DNA from 3 places in the Mycolicibacterium diernhoferi genome. Region 2 is predicted to be linked to each of the others. Evidence: riboswitches for the same ligand, from Rfam matches in the RefSeq annotation. Region 2 holds a riboswitch; each other region holds the start of a gene.
The links. A riboswitch is a leader RNA that binds a small molecule or an ion and turns the genes downstream of it on or off. The one in region 2 is predicted to bind cobalamin.
Positions count from the first base shown of each region.

Region 1: it holds a riboswitch for cobalamin, as region 2 does, so the genes downstream of both, K0O62_RS00215 (ABC transporter substrate-binding protein) here and K0O62_RS19215 (ABC transporter substrate-binding protein) in region 2, are expected to answer to the same signal.
Region 3: it holds a riboswitch for cobalamin, as region 2 does, so the genes downstream of both, K0O62_RS29000 ((2Fe-2S) ferredoxin domain-containing protein) here and K0O62_RS19215 (ABC transporter substrate-binding protein) in region 2, are expected to answer to the same signal.

Region 1 covers NZ_CP080332.1:45,658-50,610, forward strand. The annotation lists gene K0O62_RS00205 (transglycosylase domain-containing protein) at 1-534, shown strand, start outside; gene K0O62_RS00210 (glycosyltransferase family 87 protein) at 642-2,225, shown strand; adenosylcobalamin (AdoCbl) riboswitch at 2,243-2,391, shown strand; gene K0O62_RS00215 (ABC transporter substrate-binding protein) at 2,398-3,390, shown strand; gene K0O62_RS00220 (FecCD family ABC transporter permease) at 3,387-4,448, shown strand; gene K0O62_RS00225 (ABC transporter ATP-binding protein) at 4,445-4,953, shown strand, end outside.
Region 2 covers NZ_CP080332.1:4,062,452-4,067,404, forward strand. The annotation lists gene K0O62_RS19205 (FecCD family ABC transporter permease) at 1-570, opposite strand, end outside; gene K0O62_RS19210 (ABC transporter substrate-binding protein) at 567-1,580, opposite strand; gene K0O62_RS19215 (ABC transporter substrate-binding protein) at 1,577-2,608, opposite strand; cobalamin riboswitch at 2,647-2,789, opposite strand; gene K0O62_RS19220 (GNAT family N-acetyltransferase) at 2,796-3,407, opposite strand; gene K0O62_RS19225 (CBS domain-containing protein) at 3,418-3,846, opposite strand; gene K0O62_RS19230 (ribonuclease Z) at 3,972-4,832, shown strand; gene K0O62_RS19235 (transglutaminase family protein) at 4,816-4,953, opposite strand, start outside.
Region 3 covers NZ_CP080332.1:3,823,097-3,828,049, reverse strand. The annotation lists gene K0O62_RS18180 (D-2-hydroxyacid dehydrogenase) at 1-514, shown strand, start outside; partial or broken gene K0O62_RS29005 (DMT family transporter) at 945-1,610, shown strand; gene K0O62_RS29000 ((2Fe-2S) ferredoxin domain-containing protein) at 1,671-2,282, opposite strand; adenosylcobalamin (AdoCbl) riboswitch at 2,312-2,461, opposite strand; gene K0O62_RS18170 (SOUL family heme-binding protein) at 2,480-3,106, opposite strand; gene K0O62_RS18165 (VOC family protein) at 3,136-3,546, opposite strand; gene K0O62_RS18160 (cobalamin biosynthesis protein) at 3,669-4,631, shown strand; gene K0O62_RS18155 (SURF1 family cytochrome oxidase biogenesis protein) at 4,585-4,953, opposite strand, start outside.

The DNA of each region.
Region 1 (4,953 bases), 2.0 Mb from region 2:
GCCAAGACCGGTACCAATCAGCTCGGTGACACCGGCGCCAACCGGGACGCCTGGATGGTGGGGTACACCCCGTCGCTGTCGACCGCGGTCTGGGTGGGCACCACCGGCGGTGACAAGCCGCTGGTCAACAAGTGGGGCGGCCCGGTGTACGGGTCGGGGCTGCCGTCGGACATCTGGAAGGCCACCATGGACGGTGCCCTCGAGGGCACCGACAACGAGACGTTCCCCAAGCCGACCGAGATCGGCGGCTACGCGGGTCCCCCGGCGGCCCCGGCACCGCGGCCTTCGGCACCGGAAACCGAGATCCCGCCGCCGTCGGAGACGGTCATCCAGCCGACCCTGGAGATCGCACCCGGCATCACGATCCCGTGGGGTCCACCGACGACCGTTCCGGTCGGCCCGCCGCCGGGTGACCCGAACGCCCCGCAGCCCGCACCGGGTGCGCCGATTCCGCCGCAGCCCGCACCGGGTGCGCCGATTCCGCCGCCGCCTGCGGGGGCGCCGCCGCCCGGTGCGCCGATCCCGGTGCCGTGACGGCGGGGGACCACAAAGGGGCCGGGGTTGTCTCGCCCGCTCCGCCCGCCGGGTTCGTTTCGCCGGCTCCGCTCGCCGAGGACAGGCGCAGCGATGACGGCCGTGACATGCCCAGCCGCAACGATGTCCTCGGTGCCGCGCTCGCGCAGACCGTCGGTGGTCCGGTCGGTCGGCACGCGCTGATCGGCCGGTCCCGGTTCTGGACCCCGCTGCGGGTGATGCTGTTGATCGGCGTCGTCTTCCTGGCGCTGGGTTACTCCACCAAGGCGGCCTGCCTGCAGTCCACCGACACCGGCACCGCGGCGCAGCGCGTCGCCAACTGGGAGAACCAGCGCGCCTATTACTCGCTGTGCTACTCCGACACCGTGCCGCTCTATACCGCGGAACTGTTGAACCAGGGCAAGTTCCCGTACAAGTCGAGCTGGATGGAGAAGGACGGCGACGGCAAACCGCACGTGGTGTGGGACGGCAGCGAACCCGTCCGCTACATGGAGTATCCGGTGCTGACCGGCATCTACCAGTACCTGTCCATGTCGCTGGCCAAGACGTACTCGGCGTTGACGACGGTGGCCTCGGTGCCGCTGGTGGCCGAGGTGGTGATGTTCTTCAATATCTCGGCCTTCGGGTTGGCGTTGGCCTGGCTGGTGACGGTGTGGGCGACCGCGCTGCTGGCCGGCCGCCGGATCTGGGACGCCGCACTGGTGGCCGCGTCCCCGCTGGTGATCTTTCAGATCTTCACCAACTTCGACGCGCTGGCCGTCGCCTGCGCCACCGGTGCTCTGCTGGCCTGGTCGCGACGCAGAACGACGCTGACGGGTGTGCTGATCGGTATCGGGGTGGCGCTCAAGCTCTACCCGCTGCTGCTGCTCGGACCGCTGCTGGTGCTGGCGCTGCGCACCGGCCGGATGCGCGAGTTCACCCGCACGGCGGTGGCGGCGGTGGTGGCCTGGCTGGTGGTCAATCTGCCGATCCTGGTGCTGTTTCCGCGCGGCTGGTCGGAGTTCTTCCGGCTCAACGCCCGGCGCGGGGACGATATGGATTCCATCTACAACGTGGTGAAGTCGTTCACCGGATGGCAGGGCTTCGATCCCGGGCTGGGATTCTGGGAGCCGCCGACGGTCACCAACGCGGTGACGGCGGTGCTGTTCGCGCTGTGCTGTGCCGGCATCGGCTATCTGGCACTCACCGCCGCCCAGCGTCCGCGGCTGGCCCAGCTGGCGTTCCTGGTGGTGGCGGCGTTCCTGCTGACCAACAAGGTGTGGAGCCCGCAGTTCTCGTTGTGGCTGGTGCCGCTGGCCGTGCTGGCGCTGCCGCACCGCCGAATCCTGTTGGCGTGGATGACGATCGATGCTCTGGTCTGGGTGCCGCGGATGCTCTACCTGTACGGCGAACAGAACCGCGGCCTGCCCGAACAGTGGTTCACCGCAACCGTGCTGCTGCGCGATATCGCGGTGGTGGCGCTGGTCGTGCTGGTGATCCGGCAGATCCGGCGACCCGAGTTGGACCTGGTGCGCCATCGCGGCGCGGTGGACGACCCGGCCGGCGGCGTGTTCGACCGGGCGCCCGACAATCCGCCGTCCTGGCTGCCGGCGTGGCTGCGGCCGCGCCGGCACTCCCTCGCCGACGCCGCGGCCGCGGCGGGAAGGGACGACCACCGTCGCCCTGAGCGCGGAGTCGGCGCCGTCGACTAGGGTGATCTCGGCCGGTCAACCGACCGGCTCCGACGGGTAGGCAGGGAAGCCGGTGTGAATCCGGCACGGTCCCGCCACTGTGATCCGGGCGCGCCACTGCCCGGGAGTCAGGTCACTGCTCCCGACGGACCCTGCTTCTGGGACGTGGACATCCCGGATGGAGAAGATGGCCGTGTCAGTCGTATCCCTTTCCGCCCGAAGGGCATTGGCGGCAGCCGCGACGCTGAGCCTGCTGCTCGGCGGCTGCAGCGCCGGACCGAGCGCCGATCCCGTCGCCGAGTCGATCGCCGGTTACCCGGTGAGCGTGGACAACTGCGGGGTCGCGGTGACGCTGGACCAGCCGCCCACCCGCGCGGTCGGCTACTTCCAGCAGTCCGCCGAACTGATGCTCGCCCTCGGTCTGCAGGACTCGGTGGTGGCGACCGTCTACCCGGACAACCCACCGCTACCGCGCTACGCCGAGGCGTACCGGGCGATTCCGGAGTTGTCGGCCAAGGATGCGTCCTTCGAGCAGATCGTGGCGCTGGCACCGGATTTCGTGTACGGCGGATACAGCAGCGCCTTCGACGAGTCGGCCGGCCGGTCCCGCAAGGCGTTCGAGAGCGCCGGCATCACCAGCTACCTGAACCCCGAATACTGCGCCACCGCACCGATCGTGATGGACGACGTCTACGAGGAGGTGCAGACCGTGGCCACCCTCTTCGGGGTGCCCGAACGCGCCGACGAACTGATCACCGACATGCAGGCCAGCGTCAGCGCGGCCGGCGACCGGACGGCCGGGGTCACACCCTTGCGGGCCTTCGTCTACGACAGCGGTGAGGACACCGCCTTCACCGCCGGCGGGCAGGGCATCGGCAACCAGATCATGGAACTCGCCGGAGCGCGGAACATCTTCAGTGATGTCCCGGAAACCTTCGCCGACGTGTCCTGGGAGCAGGTCGTCGAGCGTGCGCCCGACGTGATCGTGATCTACGACTACTTCGGCACTCCGTCGGTGGAGGAGAAGAAGGCCTTCCTGCGCAGCCGGCCCGAACTCGCCGATGTGCCGGCCATCCGTGATGACCGGTTCGCCGTGCTGACCCTGCAGGATGCGGTGCTCGGAGTGCGGGCACCGTACGCAGTGGAATCGCTTGGTGCGCAGCTTCATCCCGATAGATTTCGGTGACCGGTGAGGTGCGGGCGCGGACCCCGCTGCCGTACCCGGTGGTGCTGGCCGCCCTCGGGGTCCTGCTGCTGGGCTCGATGGTCGCCGGGCTGGCCATCGGTTCGATCTCCATCCCGCCCGCCGATGTGGCGCGCACCGTGGCGCACCAGATCGCGCCGAATCTGGTGGAGGCCAGTGGGCTCGCGCACTACCAGGTGGTGATCACCCAGGTGCGCGGTCCGCGGGTGGTGCTGGGCGCGGTGGTCGGTGCCGGGCTGGCCGTACTGGGCATGACGCTGCAAGCGCTGGTGCACAATCCGCTCGCCGACCCGTACCTGCTCGGGGTGTCCTCGGGTGCCTCGGTGGGCGCGGTCGCCATGATCGTCACCGGTGTCGCCATGTTCGGGCCGGCGGTGCCGGTCGCGGCGTTCGCCGGTGCGTTGCTCGCGCTGGGACTGGTCTACACGCTGTCGCGCAGCGGCGGCCGGATCACCACCACCCGGTTGGTGCTGTCCGGGGTGGCGGTGGCCTATGTGCTCTCGGCGTTGACCAGCCTGATGCTCATCACCTCCGGGACGGGAGACCAGGCCCGCCAGATCCTGAGCTGGTTGCTCGGCGGATTGGGCCGGGCGAGCTGGGACTCGCTGTGGCTGCCGTTGGCGGCGGTGGCGGTGGGTCTGGTGGTGCTGCTCGCGGCCGGTCGCACGCTGAACGTGCTGCTGGCCGGGGACGAGGCGGCCATCACGATGGGCGTGGACGCGCACCGGTTCCGGGCGCAGACCTTCGTGTTGGTGTCGTTGATCACCGGGGTCCTGGTCGCGGTGAGCGGGCCGATCGGGTTCGTCGGGCTGATCCTGCCGCATGCGGTGCGGCTGGTGGTGGGCAGCGACCACCGCCGCGCACTGCCGGCCGCGGCGCTGGCCGGGGCGGCGTTCCTGGTGCTCGCCGACATCGTCGCGCGCACGCTGGCCTCCCCGCAGGAGATCCCGGTCGGGGTGCTCACCGCGCTGTGCGGCGGCCCGTTCTTCCTGTGGTTGATCCGGCGTGACGCCCGCCGTGGGGCGGCGGCCCAGCTGTGAGCGCGGCGCGGCTGGACGCCGACGGGGTGAGTGTGGAGGTGGCCGGGCGCAGGATCCTGGACGAGGTGACGGTGCGGGCCGCCCCGGGTCAGGTGGTCGGCATCGTCGGGCCCAACGGCTGCGGGAAATCCACCCTGTTGCGCGCGCTGGTGCGGACCCTGACCCCGGTGAGCGGGACGATCCGCCTTGACGGCATCGACATCGCGACCCTGCCGGTGCGCCGCACCGCGCAGCTGATGGCGGCCGTATTGCAGGACGCCACCGGCGATTTCGACCTGCGGGCCCGCGATGTCGTGGCGATGGGCCGGGCGCCGTTCAAACGGATGTTCGCCCGCGACGGCGCCGAGGACGAGCGCCTCATCGACGAGGCGCTGGCGTTGGTGGGTGCCGGGCATCTCGCGGACCGGCCGATCGCCCTGATGTCCGGCGGGGAGCGGCAGCGGGTGCTGATCGCCCGGGCGCTGGCCCAGCAACCCCGGCTGCTGGTGCTCGACGAGCCGACCAA
Region 2 (4,953 bases):
CAACCAGAACAGCACCCCGCGGGTCTGCTCGGCGTCGGCCGAGGACAGCACGATGAACGAGGTCAACGCCGAGAACAGTTGTGTCGCGGCCACGCCGGCCAGCACCACCCGGTCGGTGCCCCCGCCCGCGGCGTAGGCCAGCAGCAGCACCACCCCGAAGGACATCACCGCGCCGACGAACGCGCCGCCGGACAGCGTCAGTGTGCCCGCCCCCACCCCGAGCACCGCGATCAGCACGGCCCCGGTGGACGCACCCGAAGACACCCCGAGGACGAACGGGTCGGCCAACGGATTGCGGAGCAACGACTGCAGGATCGCGCCGCACAGCGCCAACCCGGCCCCGCACACCGCCGCGAGCAGCACCCGTGGCAGGCGCAACTGCCAGACGATGCCGTCCTGAATCCGGCTGGCGCCCGACGGCCCGGCACCCAGATGCTCGCCGACGATCCCGTAGACATCACGCACCGACAGCGCCGCCGGTCCGATGGTGATCGCCGCGGCGGCCGAGACGACCAGCAGCCCCAGGCCGACCACCCACAGCACGAGCAATGACCGCGAACGGATGATCAATGTTCGGAGGCGAATCCGAATCGGCGCAGACCCTCGGCCAGCTTCTCGGCTCCGTCGACAGTGCGGATCGACGGATTGAGGTCGGCACCGTTGACCACGACGTAGCGCTTCGCCTGGACAGCGGTCAGGCGCGAGGTCACCGGGTTCGACTCCAGGAACTCGATCTTGGCCGCCAGCGCGTCGCCGTCGATGGTGCGCCGGCTCAGGTCGGCCAGGACCAGCACGTCGGGATCACGGTCCGCGATCACCTCCCAGCTGACCTGGGGCCACTCCTCGGTGGTGTCGACGAAGATGTTTCGGGCTCCCACGGTGTCGGTGATCACCCCGGGCGCCCCGCAGCAACCCCCGAAGTACGGTGCCCGGATGTCGGAGAACCAGAACGCCACGTCGACGTCCGCGCTCATCCGACTGGCCTCCATCCGCTGTTGCAACTCGCCGATCAGCGCATCCCCACGCTCGCTGACATCGAATATGCGTGCCAGATCCCGGATTTCACCGTAAATCGCGTCCATCGTCAGCGGTTCGGTGCGCATGCCGTCCGAGTTGGCCGACACCTTGCCGACGCAATCGCTCGGCGCGAGGTAGCTGGGCACGCCCAGATCCTCGAACTGGTCCCGGTCGGCGACACCGCCGGGACCGAGAGTCCCGCTGAACGATGCCGACACGAAGTCGGGGTCGGCATCCAGCACGGTTTCCAATGCCGGTTTGTTGACTGCGAGTTTCGGCACCGTCGCATCGGCCTCGGCGAGGTTCTCGCGGACCGGGTCCGTCCACGTCGCGGTGCCCACCATCCGGTCCGCCAGCCCCAGCGACAGCAGGATCTCGGTGGAGCCCTGGTTCAGGGACACCGCCCGTTGCGGTGGCGCGTCGATCACCACGTCGCGCCCGCAGTTGTGCACGGTGAGCGGGAAGCCCGATGCCACCCCGGGTGGGTCGGCCTCGACGGCGGACTGTCCACAGCCCACCAGCGTCAGCACCGCTGCCGCAGCGAGAATCCGGCGCCCGATCATTTGGTCTGCCCCGTCTGGTTCAGGGCGGCGAATCCTTCGGCAAGTTTCTCGACGGCGTCGATCTGCCGGATACCCGGGTCCAGTTCCGAACCGGTCAGCACCACATAGCGCCGGTCACGCACCGCCGACATGTTGCGGGTCACCGGATTGGTCTCCAAGAACTGGATTTTGGTGTCCAGCGCATCGCCGTCGATGCGTTTGCGACTCAGGTCGGCCAGCACCAGCACGTCGGGATCGCGGTCGGCCAGAGCCTCCCAGCTGATCTCGGGCCAATCCTCGCGAGCATCGGCGAAGACGTTGGTCACGCCGACCTCGCGGGCGTACAGGCCCGGGGCCGAGCAGCACCCGGCCAGGTACGGGGTCCGCACCCCGGAGAACCAGAACGCCACGGTCCCATCCTGATGCGCGACCTCCGGCGCGTCGGCCAATCGTCTCTTCAGGTCGTCGACCAGCTGAGCACCACGGTCCGCCACATCGAAAATCTGTGCCAGCTCGGTGATTTCACGGAACAGCGTGTCCATTTCCAGGGGTCCGGTCCGGGTGACCGTCTCCCCCTCGACCACCGCATCGGTGCACACCGACGGCGACTGGTAGGTGGGGATGCCGAGTTCAGCGAGCCGGGCCCGGTCGCCGACCACCGCGGGGGTGAAGGTGTGGGCGCTCGCCGAGGTGATCAGGTCGGGCTCGGTGTCCAGTACCGCTTCCAGGCTGGGATCGTTGTCCGCCAGCCGCGGTACGCGGGCGTTGTCGGCGGCCAGTGCCGGAAGCACCGGGTCGAACCAGGTCGAGCTGCCCACCATCCGGTCGGCCAGTCCCAGCGAGAGCAGGATCTCGGTCGAGGCTTGATACAGCGAGACCGCGCGCGTCGGCGCATGCTCGAATGTGACCTCCACCCCGCAGTTCTGCAGGGTCAGCGGATAGCTGGTGCCTCCGGAGCCGTCGGTCTGCGGCGGCGGTGCCGCCGTGTCGGTTCGGCCACATGCGGTGACCAGGAGTGCGAGGGATACAAGCGTGATGAATGCACGCACGGCGGAACTTCCTTCGGTATGGGCTCAGGCGCGGAGCCATCAACGGTTCACCGGCCGCAGGCATTCGGACTCGGAGGCCATGTCGGGAATGGCAGGCCCCATACCGTTGCGCGTCAGTTCCGGGTTCTCACCGGATTCCCCTGCAGGTCAGCTCCCGCACTCTACCGCGAGTCCCACCGCGACAGATTCACCGTGGCCGCCGCCACATGGGATACATGACCGGGCCGCCGTCCGGCAGGGCGATCTCGCCGGTGACCTCGAAGCCGAATCGGCGGTAGTAACCGATGTTGTCCGGGTTGCTCGACTCCAGGTATGCCGGTGCGTGTTCCGCGTCGCACCGGTCGAGGCGAGACCGCATCAGCGCCTGGCCGAGACCGGTGCCGCGCACCTGCGGGTCGCTGCCGATCACCGCGAGGTACCAGTGGGGTCCCTCCGGGTGGTGACGCTTCATCAGGTCGGTGATCCGCAGCCCGCGGCGCACCGCGGTACCGAAGGTGCGCAGCATGCTCGGCGCGGCCCGCAGCTGTTCGCCGGTGGTGTGCCGCCACTGGCCCGGCGGATCCCACAGCGCCGCAGCGCCGATCACCGCAGTCCCGGTCGCGGCGACCTCCACGCCGCCGCGGGACAGGTGGTGATGACGGGTCATCGCGGCGAACAACTTGTGCAGCTTGCGCTCGCGCGCTCGCGCGTCGGGCAGCAGCCAGCTCATCACCGGATCGTCGTGGAAGGCTCGTCCCAGCACGCGGGACAGTGCAGCGGTGTCGCCCGGCGTCGCGGGCCGTACGTCAGGGGCGCTCATCGGCGTCCATTCAGCCTTGTGTGATGTACGCCTGCAAGTGCTCCGTGCTGGACTCCAACTCCTGCATGCGGGTCTTGACCACGTCACCGATGCTGACGATGCCGGCCAGCCGGCCGTCCGCGATGACCGGAATGTGCCGCACCCGGTTGTGCGTCATCGCGGCGCTGAGGCTGTCCACGGTGTCCTCCGGCGAGCAGAACACCAGGTGCTTGGTCATGATCTCGCTGACCGGCCGGGTCAGCAGATCGGCGCCCAATTCGTGCAGCTTGTGCACCACATCACGCTCGGACACGATGCCGACCGGCCCCTCGGGCCCGACCACCACCATGGCCCCGATGTTGCGGTCCACCAGGCCGGCGAGGAACACGGCCACCGAGGTGTCCGGGGTGGTCGTCGTGACGGCCGCGCCCTTTGCCTTCAGAACGTCGGCGATACGCATGACAGCCTCCGGAAACAGAATGTGATGTCGAACACACCCAGGCTACGTCGTATCGGCTTCGGATCCCTACCGGTTTGCCCGAATATCCACCGACGCGGGCCGGTGGGCGCGTATATGTGTGAGCCATGATCGAGGTGACCCTGCTGGGCACGGGCAGTCCCATCCCCGACCCCGACCGGGCCGGCCCGTCGACGCTGATCCGCGCGGGCGGACAGACATTTCTCGTCGACTGCGGACGCGGAGTGCTGCAGCGGCTCGCGGCCGCCGGGTCCGGCGCCAATCAGCTGACCGCGCTGCTGTTGACGCACCTGCACAGTGATCACATCGCCGATCTCGGCGACGTGATCATCACCCGCTGGGTCACCACCTTCACGCCGGACCCGGTGCCGCTGCAGATCATCGGCCCGCCGGGCACCGCACAGGTGGTGGACGCCATGCTCGCCGCCTTCGGCCACGACATCGGCTACCGCATCGCCCATCACGCCGATCTCACCGCGCCACCGGCCGTGCAGGTCCACGAGTACACCGACGGCGAGGTGTGGGCGCTGGACGGGGTCCGGGTGCTGGCCGCACCGACCGATCACCGACCGGTGGCGCCCACCATCGGCTTCCGCGTCGAGCACGCCGGCGCGTCGGTGGTGCTGGCCGGCGACACCGTGCCGTGCCAGACCCTGGACGCGCTCACGGCCGGCGCAGGAGCATTGGTGCACACCGCGATCCGCCACGACCTCGTCGAGGCCGTTGGGCTGCAGCGCATCCGCGACATCTGCGACTACCACTCCACGGTGCAGCAGGCCGCCGACACCGCCGCCCGCGCCGGGGTCGGCATCCTGATCCTCACCCACTATGTGCCCAGCCCCGCACCCGGACAGTACGACGAGTGGCGGGCCCTGGCGGCCGGCATCTTCGACCGTCAGATCGAACTGGGCGACGACCTGCACCGGGTGCAGGTGCATCCCGGGGTCGGGGTCAGGCCAGCCGGGTGATCTCCACGACGACATCGAGATCGGTGGACCCCTCGCCGGAGTAGATCCCCTTCAGCGGTGTGACATCGGCGTAGTCGCGGCCCACCCCGACGCTGATGTACTGCTCGTTGATGTCCTTGTC
Region 3 (4,953 bases), 240 kb from region 2:
GCGGATCGGCACCCGGATCGCCGAACTGCTGGCCGTCTTCGGGGTCACCAGTAGTGGTGTCGTGCGCCGGCCCCGCGACCTCGGTGCTCCGTTCTCCGCGTCGTTGAGCCGGGACAACCTGCCCGCGCACCTTCCGTCCGCCGACATCCTGGTGATCGCCGCGCCGATCACCGACGAGACCGAGGCGATGATCGGCGCCCGGCAGCTCGCCGCGCTTCCCGACGGGGCCATCGTGGTGAACGTCGGTAGGGGAGCGACCATCGACGAGAATGCACTCGCCGATGCCCTGCAGCGGGGGACGTTGAGTGGTGCCGTGCTGGATGTCACCCGCATCGAACCGCTGCCGCCCGAATCTCCGCTGTGGGCCCTGGACTCTGTGATCCTGAGCCCACATGCGGCGGCCAATGCGCCCTCGGAGAACGCGAAGATCGTCGACATCTTCATCGACAATCTGCGTCGATTCCTCGACGGGCGCCCGCTGCGCAACCTCTACGACCACGCCGCCGGATACTGATGCACGGCAACCTGATCCACGATCGATCCTGCTGATCGTGCAGGGTGCGGCGGCCGCGGTCACCGCCTGCTGACCGCTCGGTCTAGGCTGTACCGGCGCACGAACGACTTCACCCGGCGTGGATACGAGGTGGGGTGTCCCAGCGGGACCGAGTTCCCGCACCTGCACACCCCCTCGACGGCGGCGCCGTCGGACCGATCCGATCGAACAAGGAGCTGTGGTGACGGCCGAGCACGCCCACATTCGGCCCACCGACTTCCGGGCCCCGACCCGCGGCCGGGCATGGACGGCCGGCGCGGCCTCCGGCGTGGCGTACGGGCTCACCCCGGTGGCCGCGGTGTTCGGCTTCAGCGGCGGTACCGGCCCGGCAGTGCTGCTCACGGTGCGCGGTCTGTTCGCACTCACCGCGATCGGATTGTTGTGCGTCTTCATGCGCCGGTTCCGGCGGGTACCGATCGGCGCGGCCGTGGGTCTGATCTGCTTGTGCGGGCCGATGTTCGGGCTCCAGGTCCTGGCCTACTTCGCGGCGATCGAGCAGGGCGGTGCACAGCTATCGGTCGTGCTGGTCCACGTCTACCCGATCGTGGTGATCCTGCTGGTGGCCCTGCGCAACCGGGCCCCGGTGTCCGGGCCCTCGTGCGCGCTGGTGGGGGTGATCCTGGCCGGTCTGGTCCTGGTGACCCTGACCACCGGGGCCACCGCACCGGCCACCGCCATCGGGTGCGCACTGCTCAGCGCGGCGGGTTATGCGGTCTATCTGGTGGCCAGCGAGCGGTGGGTTCATCGGGTGGGCACCGTGCTGTCGACGCTGATGGTCACCGTGGGCGCCACCGCGACCGTCGGCATCGTCGCACTGGTGACCGGGCAGAGCTTCGCCATCTCGCCCAGTGCCTGGCAGGTGGCGGCGCTGCAGGGTCTGGTGCTGTTGCCGATCGGGCTGTGCGGTGCGCTCTACGCGGTGCGCACCCTGGGCTCGGTGCCGGTGAGCATCCTGGGCACCCTGGAACCCGTGGTCGGGGTGCTGGCGGCCGCGGTACTGCTGCACGAACGGCTGACACCGACGCAGTGGGCCGGTGTCGCGGTGATCCTCGCGGCGTGCGCGATGCTGCCGTGGGTTGCACCCCGCCGGGACGAGGAGGCCGACGCCGCCGGTGCGCTAGACGCTCGTCACGACCCGTTCGACACCGGTACGGGGGTCCTCGACCCACTCGGCGACCAGAGCCCGGACCTGGTCCGTGGTGACGCGCCCCAACCACCGATCCTCGGGGTGCACCACCAGGACCGGGCCGTGGTTGCACGGGAACAGACATCCGGTCTGGGTGACCAGCACCTGATCCTCGTCGAGGGCGTGTGCGCGCAGCGATTCGTCGACGGCGATCGCGACGTCCGCGGCGCCCTTGGCGGTGCACCGCGGGCCCCGGCACACCAGCACGTGGCGTCCGTGCCGGGGGATCGCCTCCCACGCGGGCGAGGACAGGCCGGCCTCCTGGCCGGTGACCGGCCGCTCGGCGACCCGCAGGTCCAGGATGTCGGGGTGACGCCGCGTCCAGTCGGCAGCCACCCGGCGTAACCACGAGCGAGCGGGTGCGGGAGCGCCCGCACTCGGCACCGCGATCAGGCGCACCTCATCCTGTGGCCTGTCGGCCGCGATCTCGTCGAGCACCTGATGCAGCGTCGGGGTGCCGATCTGCAGATAAGCGAGCCGGGCTCCGACCTGTTCGGCGAGGATCGTCAGATCCGTTCCGCGTGCTGGACTGTCGGCACCCATACCGACCAGGACCAGTTGGTGCATGGCGCATCAACCCTTCTCGGGGAGTTCCGCCCCGGCAGGAAAACTCAAGACGAGGCGAAGGTCTGGCTCACGAGCACCCGAGGGGCTGCGTTCACAGTGGCGGTACCGCGCCGGAATCACACCGGACTTCCTCATCCTGTCTCACATGGACGGCTGGACTGTAACAGCCCGAGTCATCCCGCCAGCGGCACAGCAACCTCGTTGCGCCGCCGGAACGGCAACGTCCACGGCGGATCGTAGAACCAGGCCACCGGCTCACCGTCGGGGTGATATTCGCTGCCGTGCAGTGCCTTCAGTAATTCCGCGGACTTCTGCGTGACGGCCGTGGGGCTGCGGTCACCGGTGAACTGCAGCACGGCGAACCTTTCGGCGGGCACCTGTACCACCGTGACGGTCGCATCGTCGGGTTCGGGCAGGGTGTCCATCGACCATTTGGACGGCATGTAGAAGCGGATGACGGAGTCTCCGGTGTCCCCGTGGGTGCTCTGCGCCACCGGGGCGGTCATGGCGATCTTGTCGCCCTGCTGGGCGACCGGGGCCGTCATCGCGATCTTCTCGTTGCGGTGGTTGCCTCCGAAGATGTAGCCGGCCAGCCGCCGGAACCCCTCACTGCGGGCGTCGTTGCCGTCCCCGGAGACCCGGGTCTGCGCCGCGATGCGCGGCCCGTACCTCCGGATCTCGATGTCGCCGAGGCGGTCCTCGCTGAGGTAGAACGGCTCTTCGGTACCGATCCGGATACCGACGATGCCTCCGATCCCTTCGGCGATTTGGACGGCGGTGCCTGCGATCTTCGTCAACATGCCTCAGGAGGTACCCACTGTCGCGAGGTTTACTCAGGCGGGATCTGGCCGGGCGGGGCGAAGAACTCCAACGCGATGCCGTCCGGGTCCCGGAAACTCAGCCCGGACCCGTAAGGCGCCTCCACGACGCCGCCGTGCGCGATGTTCAGCTCATCGAGCCGGGCGACCCAATCCTGTAGGTCCGCGCGGGACGCGACGCCGAACCCGACGTGGTCCAAGCCGGCCCGAAATTCGGTGAAGTCGCCCGGGGAAATATCGCGGTCGTGCTCGTGGATGCCGAACAGCGTGCCGTTCCCGAAGGCCCACACCAGGTGGCGGAACCCACCGTCGGTGTGCTCGTCGAGCACCGGGTCGGCGCCGATCAGCGCGCGGTACCAGGGTCCGCTCACTCCGATATCGCTGACCGTGACGGCCACATGGTCGAGCGCTGAGATGACCATCCCCGAACCAGCCATGGAACTCTCCTCACCCGAACCGTCGGGTTTCACACCACCCGCTTGCCGCGCCGCGGCAGACCCAGCCTCATGGAGTCGAGTACACCACCTTGTGAGACGCTGCCGACGTGTTTGCGCGCAGAACCTCAGCCCGAGCCGTCGGCCTGGCGGCCGGTTACCTGGCCGACGTGTGCCTGGCAGACCCGCAACGCGGTCACCCGGTGGCCGCGTTCGGCACCGTCGCCGCCGCACTGGAACGCCGCAGCTACGCCGACAACCGGGCCGCCGGGGCCGTGCACACCGCGGTGCTGCTGGGCGGGCTGGGTGCGCTCGGGGTGGCGGTCGAACGCGCCGCTCGGCGCCGCGGACCGGTCTGGACGGCCGCGACCACCGCGGTGGCCACCTACGTGGTGCTCGGCGGAACATCGTTGGCCCGCACCGGTGCCCAGCTGGCGGGCTCGCTGGAAAGCCAGGACATCGACGGGGCGCGGGCGCTGCTGCCGTCGCTGTGCGGGCGTGACCCGGCCGCGCTGGACGCCGAGGGGTTGGCCCGGGCCGCGCTGGAGTCGGTCGCCGAGAACACCTCCGACGCGCAGGTCGCGCCGATCCTGTGGGGCGCGGTGGCCGGTGTGCCCGGGCTGCTGGTGTACCGGGGAGCGAACACCCTCGACGCGATGATCGGGCACAAATCCCCGAAGTATCTGCAGTTCGGCTGGGCTGCAGCACGATTCGACGACGTGGTGAACTACCTGGGGGCCCGCGCGACCGGGCTGATCGTGCTCGCGTGCAGCGGTGCGCCGGGCGCGGCCTGGCGGGCTTGGCGCCGCGACGCGAGCAAGCATCCCAGCCCCAATGCGGGCGTGGCCGAAGCCTCGTTCGCCGGCGCGCTCGGCGTGCGCCTGGGCGGCCCGACCCAGTACGCGCACCGCTTGGAGATACGGCCGACGCTGGGCGACGGTCCGGCACCGGGGGCTGCGGATCTGCGACGCGGGGTGCGGCTGTCGCGGGCGGTGCAGGCGGGTGCGGCGGTGCTCGCGGTGACCGTCAGCGCCGCTTGCCGTACCGGTCGGCCAGCTTCTGCTCGGTGCTGACCGGCGCCGGTTTCGCGGACTCGGCGGAATCGGCGGCCTCAGCGTTCTGGGCCTTCGCGAGCGCCTTCTCCCGGCGCCGCACCTTCACCTCGGCCATCACGAAATACCCCACCCCGATCGGGGCGATGATGCCGAACGCGATCCACTGGATGCCGTAGGACAGGAACGGGCCGGCATCGAGCACGGGCAGCGGGATCACCCCGAGGCCGCCGGGCTGATTCTCGACCAGCTGCAGGTAGGACCCGGTCAACGGGACACCGGTGAGTGTGGATATCTGGCCCGGGTTGATGGTGTACACCTGCTGGGCGCCCTCGGCGACGAA